Regions from separate parts of the Leuconostoc fallax genome, predicted to be linked through region 2. Evidence: riboswitches for the same ligand, from Rfam matches in the RefSeq annotation. Region 2 holds a riboswitch; the other holds the start of a gene.
The links. Region 2 has a riboswitch for lysine ahead of C5L23_RS01230 (amino acid permease). Riboswitches for the same ligand answer to the same signal wherever they lie in the genome.
Positions count from the first base shown of each region.

Region 1: linked by a shared signal. The riboswitch ahead of alr (alanine racemase) and the one ahead of C5L23_RS01230 (amino acid permease) in region 2 are both predicted to bind lysine.

Region 1 covers NZ_PUFI01000009.1:90,346-95,945, forward strand. Annotated here, with positions in the region: gene C5L23_RS03270 (CynX/NimT family MFS transporter) at 1-871, opposite strand, end outside; gene trhA (PAQR family membrane homeostasis protein TrhA) at 1,050-1,688, shown strand; gene C5L23_RS03280 (VOC family protein) at 1,714-2,043, opposite strand; gene C5L23_RS03285 (ABC-F family ATP-binding cassette domain-containing protein) at 2,138-3,691, shown strand; lysine riboswitch at 3,759-3,927, shown strand; gene alr (alanine racemase) at 3,999-5,111, shown strand; gene C5L23_RS03295 (aspartate-semialdehyde dehydrogenase) at 5,133-5,600, shown strand, end outside.
Region 2 covers NZ_PUFI01000005.1:124,107-129,706, reverse strand. Annotated here, with positions in the region: gene C5L23_RS01240 (zinc ribbon domain-containing protein) at 1-1,458, opposite strand, end outside; gene C5L23_RS01235 (hypothetical protein) at 1,468-2,358, opposite strand; gene C5L23_RS01230 (amino acid permease) at 2,468-3,907, opposite strand; lysine riboswitch at 4,021-4,190, opposite strand; gene C5L23_RS01225 (MFS transporter) at 4,232-5,410, opposite strand.

The sequences.
Region 1 (5,600 bases), on a different contig from region 2:
CCGCTAAAGACAGGCCAATGAATACCAGGCCGAGTATAGATGGTACCCCATAGTGATAACGAACCAACATTGGCACTAAAATCGCTGCGGGTAAAGTGCCAACTTGCATGATGGTCGCGATATTACCAGCTTCAATTGTAGAAAAGCCTTGCGTTGTTAGGATACTAGGTAACCAAGTGAGTAAAGAGTAAAAAACAAGTGACTGCAGACCGAAAAATAACGTAATTAACCACGCTGTCGGTAATCGCCAAACAGAAGGGGAATCTCCGGGTGCTGCGGTTGCTGTGGCGGTTGTCGATATGTTCTGAGTCTGACGATAGTGTAAATTGGGGAACCAAAGGATCAAATTGATGATGGCAATGATTGAGAGTAACCCTAATGTCCATGACAATGTTGTTCGTGCAATCAGCCAACCAGCTAAACCAGTACCCAAGGCACCCACAATAAGCATTGACATTGTGAAAATTGCGGTGATTGCTTCGGTACGATGGGCATAATGATCTTTAATAACAGCTGGTATTAAGACGTTACCGCCATCAATACCAATGGCAATGAATAATGTACCTAAAAAAAGAGCAATCACATCGGGGATAATGCGAACAGCACTACCAATGGCAAGAACAATTAACAAAATATAGATGATAACTTCATTGCCAAAGCGTTTTCCTAGTTTAGCAATGAAGGGTGACATGATGGCAAAAGTTAATAGCGGAATGGTTGTTAAGAGGCCAGATAAAGCAGTTGGAATATGGAAGGTTTGCTTAATTGTATCAAGCAACGGTGGCATCAATGTGATAGGCAAACGCATATTTGCCGCAACAAAAACGATACTCAAGAGTAACAATGGACTGTGACCGGACGCTTTTTTCATGATGAGTTATGATCTTTCTGTTAAATTAGTATAATGCACAATGCATTTAGTATAGCAAGGTACACTATCAAAATGTGCGTAGATGTCAGTTAATGCACATGCTAGATAATGGTTGACTGCATAATGCTATCGAAATAGGTTAAAATATAGTAAATTGGTTGAGGCGGTGAACAGAACGATGAAACGATCAAAGACATATCAGATCGTCTATGAAGTGCTCAATGCTGTCACGCACGGCTTGGGATTTATTATGGCGGTTATTGGTGGTATAGCGTTAATATTACATATTTTCAGAGAACCAGTTAGTGTTCTTGAAGTTGTTGCCATTGCAATCTATATTGGTACGGTTGGTTTCTTTTTATTGGCATCAACATTATTTCATTCATTGATTTTTACAAAAGCTGCAAAAGTATTTCAATTTTTTGATCATGCTGGAATTTATCTTGTCATCTTAGGCACCTATACCCCCTATACATGGTTACTGCTGGGGAATTGGATTGGATGGAGTATTTGGGGTGCCATTCTAGCATTAACTATTGCTGGCCTGACTTATGATTTATTTTTTGTTGGGCGGTGGCCATGGGTATCGGTAACAATTTATCTTGTCATGGGTTGGCTGATTATTTTAGCTATGCCAGTATTGTGGGGGATTTTATCGCATACAGCTTTCTGGTTATTATTAGCTGGTGGTATTGTTTACTCTCTTGGCACGATTTTCTATTTGGTTCCCAAAATTCCAATGGGTCATGTTTATTGGCATGTTTTTGTCCTTGTGGGTGCGGGGTTAATGTACTTTAGTATATTTATTTCCTTATAAAAAGGAGCAGTTAATCTGCTCCTTTTTATTGATTGGCTTCAATTGTGATTAAATTATGTTCTGAATCGTAGATTTGAAAGGCGATTTTGTGGTTGAAACGTGTATCGCTATGCACGATTTGAATAAAGTTATTACGCAAGTGCGCTTTGAGAACATCTTGATGATCGCGGACAAGTAATTCAATATCAGCAGTGGGTTCTCCAACAACAAATTGAATATCTTGGCCATCAATTGTTAAATGGCGTTGTGATTCATGTCCGGACTGCGGTAAATCAAAGACATCTCGCCAAAAGCGATAGGCGCGATCAATATTACGAGCTGGAATTGTTTTGAGATTTAATTTACGTGGTTTCATAATATATTTATTGTAGCATGAAGCCATGTCATGTTATCTGAAATTTCATGAAAAACATTACGGTATCAGCTGGAAAATAGGGTACAATGGGAACATGGCATTATTAGAAGTAAGTGGCCTATCAATGGCCTACGCAGAAAAAACATTATATGAAGACGCTGAATTTACCCTTAATCTCAATGAACATATGGGCATTGTTGGGCAAAATGGCGCTGGTAAATCAACACTTATCAAGATCTTGACAGGCCAAGAATTACCTTTATCAGGTAAAATAACATGGCAAAAAGGCTTGAAAATTGGTTATTTAGATCAATATGCTGAAATTCCAGAAGAAATGCAACTCGTTGACTTTTTACACACTGCTTATCAAGATTTGTACGATAAGCAAGCACGTATGAATGAGTTATATGCAACTTATGGTAACACTTTTGACGATAAGCTTTTAGAACGCGCAGCACGAATGCAGGAAGAATTGGATGCAGCAGATTTCTACGAACTTGATACGCAAATAGAACGTGTTATTACGGGATTGGGATTAGAAGCCATTGGTCGTGACCGTGTCTTGGCAGAGATGTCTGGTGGGCAGCGTGCTAAAGTTATTTTGGCAAAGTTACTCTTGGAAAACGATGATGTGATCATTTTAGATGAACCAACCAACTATTTAGATGTTTCTCATATTGAATGGTTACAGGATTTCTTGCAATCATTTGAAGGTGCAGCAATGATTATTTCGCACGATTTCGATTTTCTAGACAAGGTCACTAACGCAATTATTGACGTTGCCTTTGGTAAAATCAATAAATATCGTGGTAGTTTTCAAAAGGCGATGCGCCAAAAGGCAGAACGTACGGAACAACAGTTGCGTTCTTATGAAAAACAGCAAGCTGAAATCGATAAAGCCCAAAAGTTTATCGCGAAGAACAAAGCGAGAGCAAGTACTTCAAAGCAAGCGCGTTCGCGTGAAAAGATGTTGGCGCGAATGGATAAAATTGATCCACCATCTGAAAATTTGAAGGCTTCATTTAATTTTCCTTATGTGGAAAGTCAGTCTGCCAATGCTTTGACAGTAACTGATCTATCGGTTGGATACGTCACACCAGTTCTTGAACCCGTAACGTTTAGTATTACAACGCATCAAAAAATTGCCTTTAAAGGTTTTAATGGTGCGGGTAAATCAACGTTGATCAAGTCAATTTTGGGTGTTATTCCTAGTCTTGGTGGTGAAGCACAATTTTCACCATCAGCTAAGATTAATTACTTTGATCAAGATTTGGAATGGGATAATGATCAAAAGACACCACTACAAGAAATGCAAGATCGCTTTCCGACGATGGAGCCTAAGGCGTTGCGTACGCGTTTAGCTGCTGCTGGTATTAACGCAGAAAATGCGATGAAGCCGATGCAACAACTATCCGGTGGTGAGCAGACCAAGGTTAAGCTTGCCATTATGGAAATGGTTCCCAGCAACTTCATGATTTTGGATGAGCCAACGAATCATTTGGATGAACAAACTAAACAAGCTTTGAAACAAGCTTTGCGCAAATTCCCAGGTAATCTGATCGTTGTCAGTCACGAATCATCATTTACGGCAGGATTAGTTGATAAAGAATTAAACGTTGCTGCATTAAGTTATAAGCAAGAAGATTAAGAAAATTCATATATTTTGGTCATCGTGTTTGACATCTAAATCTAATTAAAATATAATAAAAACAGATTAAAATCATAGAGGTTGCTACTGACATGAGTATCCTGTGGAATGTTTACAGACATGGTGAAACAGGGATAAAGGGGATGTAGCCGAAACACCGATACTGTAGGATCGAGTTGTTGGGCTGTTAGTGAATAACTAGCAGACTGTCGCGTTAGCGGGGTGCTATGACAGTTCGATGATGATGTAGAATCCATAACTGCCAAGAGCCGTTATGGTTTTTTTATAAAAATTTTGAGGAGTAATAATGGTTGAAGCAATCACACGCCCGACACGCATCGAAATTTCTAAAAGTGCTATCCAGCACAATATTGAAGTTGTCAAACAAACAGCGGGCGCTACAAAGTTATTTTTAGCGGTGAAATCAAATGGTTATGGCTTAGGATTAGTACCAGTTAGCCAAGCAGCTGTTGCTGGCGGGGCTTATGGCTTAGCCGTAGCCTTGATGGATGAAGCCTTGGCATTACGCGATGCCAGAATTACTGCGCCAATTATAATTCTAGGCATTTCGCCAGCAGAACAAGCTGAGCTTATGGCGGTTCAAAATATTATCACAACAGTTGTCTCACTTGATTGGTTAAAATCCGCAGCGCAGAATTTGAGTGGTGAACAACGTTTAGCGGTATCAATTGGGGTCGACACGGGTATGGGGCGCATTGGTTTTCGAGATCGTGATGCGCTTGCTGAGACGATAGATTATTTGCAGCAACATCAAGATAAATTCGAATATACTGGTTTGTTTACACATTTTTCAGAATCCGATTCTAGTGAAGTTGCGTATTTTCATAAGCAATTAGAACGTTGGCATGCCTTAACGGACGGATTACCAGCCCCTAAATTTTATCATGTGGCTAATTCCGGTGCGGCAATGTATCATGCTGACGAAGTACCACATGATGTTGTGCGCGTTGGTACGGTCGTTTATGGCATGGAACCATCACGTGGCGAACTCAATGATGGCAAGGATTTACAACCTGTGATGACATTGCGTAGCGAAATTAATTTTATGAAGCAATTACCAGCAGGAGAGGGTATCAGTTATTCTCATAAATATACAACCACCGATGATGAGTGGATTGGCACTGTACCCATTGGTTACGGCGATGGTTGGTTACGAAAGATGATGGGATTTAATGTCATTGTCGATGGCCAGTATGTGCCGATTGTTGGACAAGTCGCGATGGATCAACTCATGATTCGTTTACCAAGAGAATATCCACTCGGGACGACAGTAACGTTTATTGGCCGTGATGGTGCATTAGAAAATACGCTTGAAGACGTGGCGACGCATGCTGATTTAGCACCTTGGGAAATTGTGACCGGCTTCCAAGAACGTTTACATCGTATATTAGTAGATTAAAGATAATAGAGGAGAAAAATCATGGCAGAAGTAGGATACAATGTAGCGATTTTGGGTGCAACCGGTGCTGTAGGCACACGATTAATCCAACAATTAGAACAATCCAATGTACCGGTAAAATCAATTAAATTGTTAGCCTCAACGCGCTCGGCTGGGAAAACTTTACAGTTTAAGCAAAAAGATATTGTCGTAGAAGCAACAACACCAGAGAGTTTTGATGGTATTGATCTGGTTTTGGCTTCAGGTGGTGGATCGGTGTCGAAAAAATTTGCACCGGAAGCTGTGAAGCGCGGTGCTGTGGTGGTTGATAACTCTAGTTTTTGGCGGATGAATGATCAGGTACCATTGGTGGTTCCTGAGGTAAATGAGGATGCTTTGTATCAACATCATGGTATTATTGCTAATCCAAATTGTTCAACAATTCAAATGGTGGTTGCTTTGGCACCAATCAAGCAACAATTTGGCTTGAAGCGCGTGATTGTTTCTACT
Region 2 (5,600 bases):
ATATACAGTATGGGCAATTAATTCGAAGGTTTGATACATATCCCCATAGGTGTCGTTATCATCATCTGTATCAGAAGAATAATAGAAATCATACTTGATATGGAAAACAACATTTGCTGCTGCTTTACCTGTTGGTTCAACTTTTTGCACAGAAGTATCACTAAATGAAATCGAATCTGCATTACGCTTAGAATCATGCAAATTATGTTGAATCATCTTCTTAAAATCTTGATAACCTTTGTTTTGAACACCACCAGTGAAAACAGTATCCGCATCACTAGGATCACTTTCATTTGATGCATAGCTATTCATGAGCGATGACATATCAGAAATTAAGCTATCTGCGTCGGTTTGTGTTAAAAGCCCTTCCGCATCCAATGTCAAATAATCATCATCATTGACATCTGTCAGGGGCGTTGATTTTGTGCGTAAAGTGTCACTGCCAACTTGCTTTTGCACATAAACATTAGCACCCTTACTTACTGCCACATGATTAACGTTGGCTTTACCATTTTCAATCATCCCAATTTTATTGTTACCAACGTAAACGTCACCACCTTCTAAGTTAGACTCAATCGTAAAACTAATAAAGGTAATACTGAGGTCAACGTTTTTCTCTTGGCTACCACCAATAAAATTCGTGTTGCTCGTCTTAACACTACCGCCATTAATTGAGCCTGTTGCTGTGAAATTATATTCACCTGGTATTTGATGTTTCAAGGTTGTCGCATACCCGTCAGAATCCGTTGTGAGTAACTTTTTACCATTGAGACCGATATTAATATCTTTATGGTTTGTTGTGAGATGAATATTAACTGGCTTGGCTGTCAGTTGATAATTTGGGAATATTAAGAACTTATGCCCATTGTTTTGTAATGTTAAACCATCTGTACCAGTTGAAATCCAAGAGCGAAGCGCTGCATCACTCATCTTTTCACTAGACAAATACTGTACCATCGGTTGTAAATCACTTTTAGTGACACGCTTATGTGTATCAGACCACACCATTTGTTGCGCGTATTCACTGGTATCATAACTTTTAAGCGTTTTAACCGCACGTTCCATGCTACTTGATCTTGAATAATAATGATTACCAATAAGGTACCCAGCAATGATGGCAACCACTGCGATTGCGACAACAATCAAAGTTATTTTTTTACCTTTTGACATAGGTGGCGTTGGGCGTGAGACGATTGTTGCTGATTGCTTTTCAGTAGCTTGTGATGTTGTTTTTTGAAAATCATTCTGTTTAGCCGCTGAAAATTCCTGCATTGATGGTCGTCGACCATTTTCTTGCTCAAATTGCTGTGCCCATTGTTGTGCTATATCATTTGTATGATGATCATCGCGTTCTTGTGTGCTAAACTGTTGTGCTTTAGCCGCACTAAATTCTTCTATTGTCGGTTCACGACCATGCTCTGCTTTAAAGTTGTTAAGCCATTCTTCTTTTGTCGTCATTTGATTCTCCTAGAAATCCAATCCTGCAAACAAACTTTTAAACATTGGTGCCACAATAAAACGAATAATCAAATAACTTAAGATACCTGTGCCAATTTGTTGGCATAATTGCCACCATAACGTATCAACTTTGCCTTCAAGCTTGTTGGCCGCATTAACTAAAGTAAATTGACCAATAGCCAAAATACTACTACTTAAAGTCAGCAAGAATGTCACCAGTCCAACAGTTGCAATTAAGAAATAAATCGCACTATCCATATTATCTAAACTATTTAATGTTGACGGTGTAATCGGTATCAAAAACGATGCAATAAAAGCAACAATATTAATACCTAATACAATCGCAAACCAATTAAGATAGCGCATCAACGCATCATAAAAGCGATAAGTGACTTTAGTTGTCCAGGCTAGTATTGGCACTCCCGCAAAATAAATCAATGCAAATGTAATCCAAAGCATTAATAATCCCGATGTTAAATACTGGCTAGCAGCATGAACCAAACTATCGCTGGTACCAGTAAAGGAGCCAACTGTTGCTGCAGCCGCATTGACAATACGACGGCAAAAATTCCAAACAGTTAACGCAGCAACTAAGCTTGCCAATGCATATGTGATCCATAAAAAGGTAGCCGAGAACTGCTCGTCTAGCATTGCATGCTTGGACGGCATCATCATACGATCCTTTAGCCATACAAAATAATTACCTGCATGCTGTTTAGCTGTTGAATAAGCATGATTCACATCCTGAGAAAGCTCACGTTGTGTTGTCGCACTATTAGCCACTTTTGAATGACTAAGGCTGATATCACCCGCTTCAATTGCTGCCAAAATTTCATCCGCTGTTGGTTGGCGATGATGCATTAATTCAAAATATTCAATCCATTCTTGCTTGTTAGCCATATGCCTCTTCCATTTAATCTTCATTTAATCTATTTACAGTTTAACGTTTACAAATACAAAAGGTCAATAAAAAAAAGCATAGCAGCATTGCGCTGTTATGCTTTTTACTTTAGTCATGTCCTTGTGGTGTTAAATCAACATCTTCTAATTTAATTAATCTGGTACGATGCCGAATCTTATATGTGACATACAAAATAATAAACAATGGCACACTCAGATAAGTTAAGCCAATCTTTTCAAGGTTAAGCGTCGTAAAACTATGCGGATCTTGACCAACAATCACACCGATTGAAATAATCAAAGCAAGTAATGGGCCAAAGGGGAACCATTTTGCCTTATATCGTAAATCTTCTAGGCGCTTACCCTGCTTCATATAAGCACGTCGGAAGCGATAATGTGAAATTGCAATACCAACCCAAGCAATAAAACCGGTTAATCCACTTGCACTCACTAACCAAGTATAAGCTACGGCGCCACCTTTAGCATTAGCCACAAAAGCTAATAATCCAATAGATGTTGTCATAATAAGTGCTGGGACCGGCACACCACGACTTGAAATTTTAGCGAAAATCTTAGGTGCTTCACCCTTCAACGCCATTGCGTATAACATACGTGTTGAGGCATATGAACCAGAATTTGCACTCGAAATAATTGATGTTAAAATCACTGCATTCATTAAACTGGCGGCAAAGGCAATACCTGCATTCTTAAAGACAATTGTAAATGGTGATACTGCAATGTTTTCTGTTGAAGCACTTAATAGACGTGGATCTTGATAATAGACCAAGGCGCTGATCACAAAGATCGCAAAGATGTAAAATAGTAAAATCCGCCAAAAAACTTGATTAATGGCTTTGGGAATACTTTTATTGGGATCTTGTGCTTCACCAGCAGTAATACCAATTAATTCAGTACCTTGGAAACTGAAACCAGCTAGTATGAAGACCGACAAAACTGCCTGCCAACCACCAACGAACCCGTGTTGTCCAACACTCAAATTTTTCATTACATCGATATTTGAATGAATCACACCAAATATTGTCGCAACACCCATTAACAAGAAAGCAATAATTGTAATCACTTTAATCATGGAAAGCCAAAATTCTGTCTCACCAAAAGCACCAACTGAGAATAGATTAATAAGAAAAATTAGACCCAGAGCGGTAGATGAAAAAATCCAGCTCGGTATATCAGGGAACCAAAAATTAGCCACCAATCCTACAGCTACGATATCAACAGCTAAGGTAATCGCCCAGTTAAACCAATAGTTCCAGCCCATTGCAAACCCCAATGCTGGATCAACATAACGGCCGGCATAATCAGAAAAACTACCAGATGTTGGTGAATAAGTCGCCATTTCACCTAAACTTGTTGTCAAGAAATAAACCATGACGCCCATCGCAATGTAGGCTACCATTGCACCCATTGGGCCAGCCTGGGCTACAGTTGCACCTGAGGCAACAAACAATCCTGTTCCAATTGAACCGCCTAATGCAATCATGGAAACGTGACGTGTTTTCAGTCCACGTTTCATTTTATTTTCACTCATTGTTACTCCTATGACGTATGATCGATGCATACGTTTTATTTAAGTTTTGTCAAAAAGGGCAATAAAAAAACCTCTTGCATTCATCAAGAGGCTACCAAAATCGTTGTTCACGTTTTTAGCAAAGCGCACCACAATCACTTGTGACAGTCCAACCGCTATTAACGATTAGCCCAAATATGAACTACCAATTCATACTTTCGGCAACTTCCCCTTTCATATTACTTCTGCGTGATTGGTTCACTCAATAATATTACTGTTGTCAGTCGCAACCTCTTTGATATCAATAGCATTTTATCATGTCACAACATCAAAAGCAAAGTGAAATTAGTGCGCAAATATGCGTCTGTCACGAATGGAAAACGCAATAAAGAACGAAATGAGCAAAATAACAGCGACCACAAGGTAAGCATAATGCTGATTAACATCTAGTAGCATCCCCGACATAATCGGCCCCACAACATTACCAACACTCGTTAATGACATGTTAATACCACTCACCAGACCTTGTTGGCGACCCGCCATCTTAGTAATCAAGGTTGTAATTGCTGGCCGTAACAAGTCAAATGCAGTAAAGACAATTAGTGTAGCCACGATAACGGACCACTTCGCATGAACAAAAACAATTAAGACAACGCCTATAAAACCGAAAAAGAAACAAAACTGAATAATTCGGCTTTCTTTAAAACGATTCACCAACGGTTCAAAGAACACAACTTGGGCAATCAACGAAATAATACCATTTAAAACTAACACAATCGCAATATCATCTAAGTCAAAATGATGCACACTATTGACATAAATACTATATACGCCTTCAAAACCAGCTAATCCAAAGGATGACACTAAAATCATGAAGAATAATAAAAGCAGCGATGTCGGAAATGACTTCATAACCGCCCAACTACCTAATTGGGGACCTTGATTCTGTGCTTGTGCTTCATCTTCAGAAATTGGTGCATTAGATAATGCCGTCAATGCTACGATGGCACTGATCAACCCTAAAACTGCTGCGCCCCAGAAAGGTAATTTATAATCAATGCGTGCCAGTACGCCACCAATACCAGGACCTAAAATCAAGCCACCACTAAAGGCGGCTGATAACCAACCAATCACTTTAGCGCGTTGCTTCATCGTTGTTAAATCAGAAGCCAAGGCCATTGATGTTGGGATGACCATAGCTGCTGAGATACCCCCGACAATTCTTGAGATGTTTAGCATTGCCAACGTATTTCCCAGAGCAAAAATCACCTCTGATATTGCATATAGTAACAAGCCAAATATAATAATCTGCTTACGCCCAATACGATCAGAAATACGGCCAACTAGTGGTGAAGCCAAAAATTGAGCAAAGGCATACAAAGCATTCATAATTCCCATATCCGTTGCTGTTAAATGTAATAAATTTTTGATATACGGAATGACTGGAATGACCATACTGATCCCCAGACAAATCAAAAAATTACTTAATATTAAAATACCAATTGCCCACTGCTTCGTCTTCATACTTCACCTCATATTAAAATCCACTAAACAATATTGTCCGCTTCATTGTCCTTTCTTATCACATTACCTCATCCTCATGAGCAATTTAAAAAGCCGAAGAGATAGCTATTATCAGCTATTTCTTAGGCCCTTAATGTCAGTAAAAGGTTGATAGTTCATGTTGATCCATCTATTTAGTTCTCAAGCTATT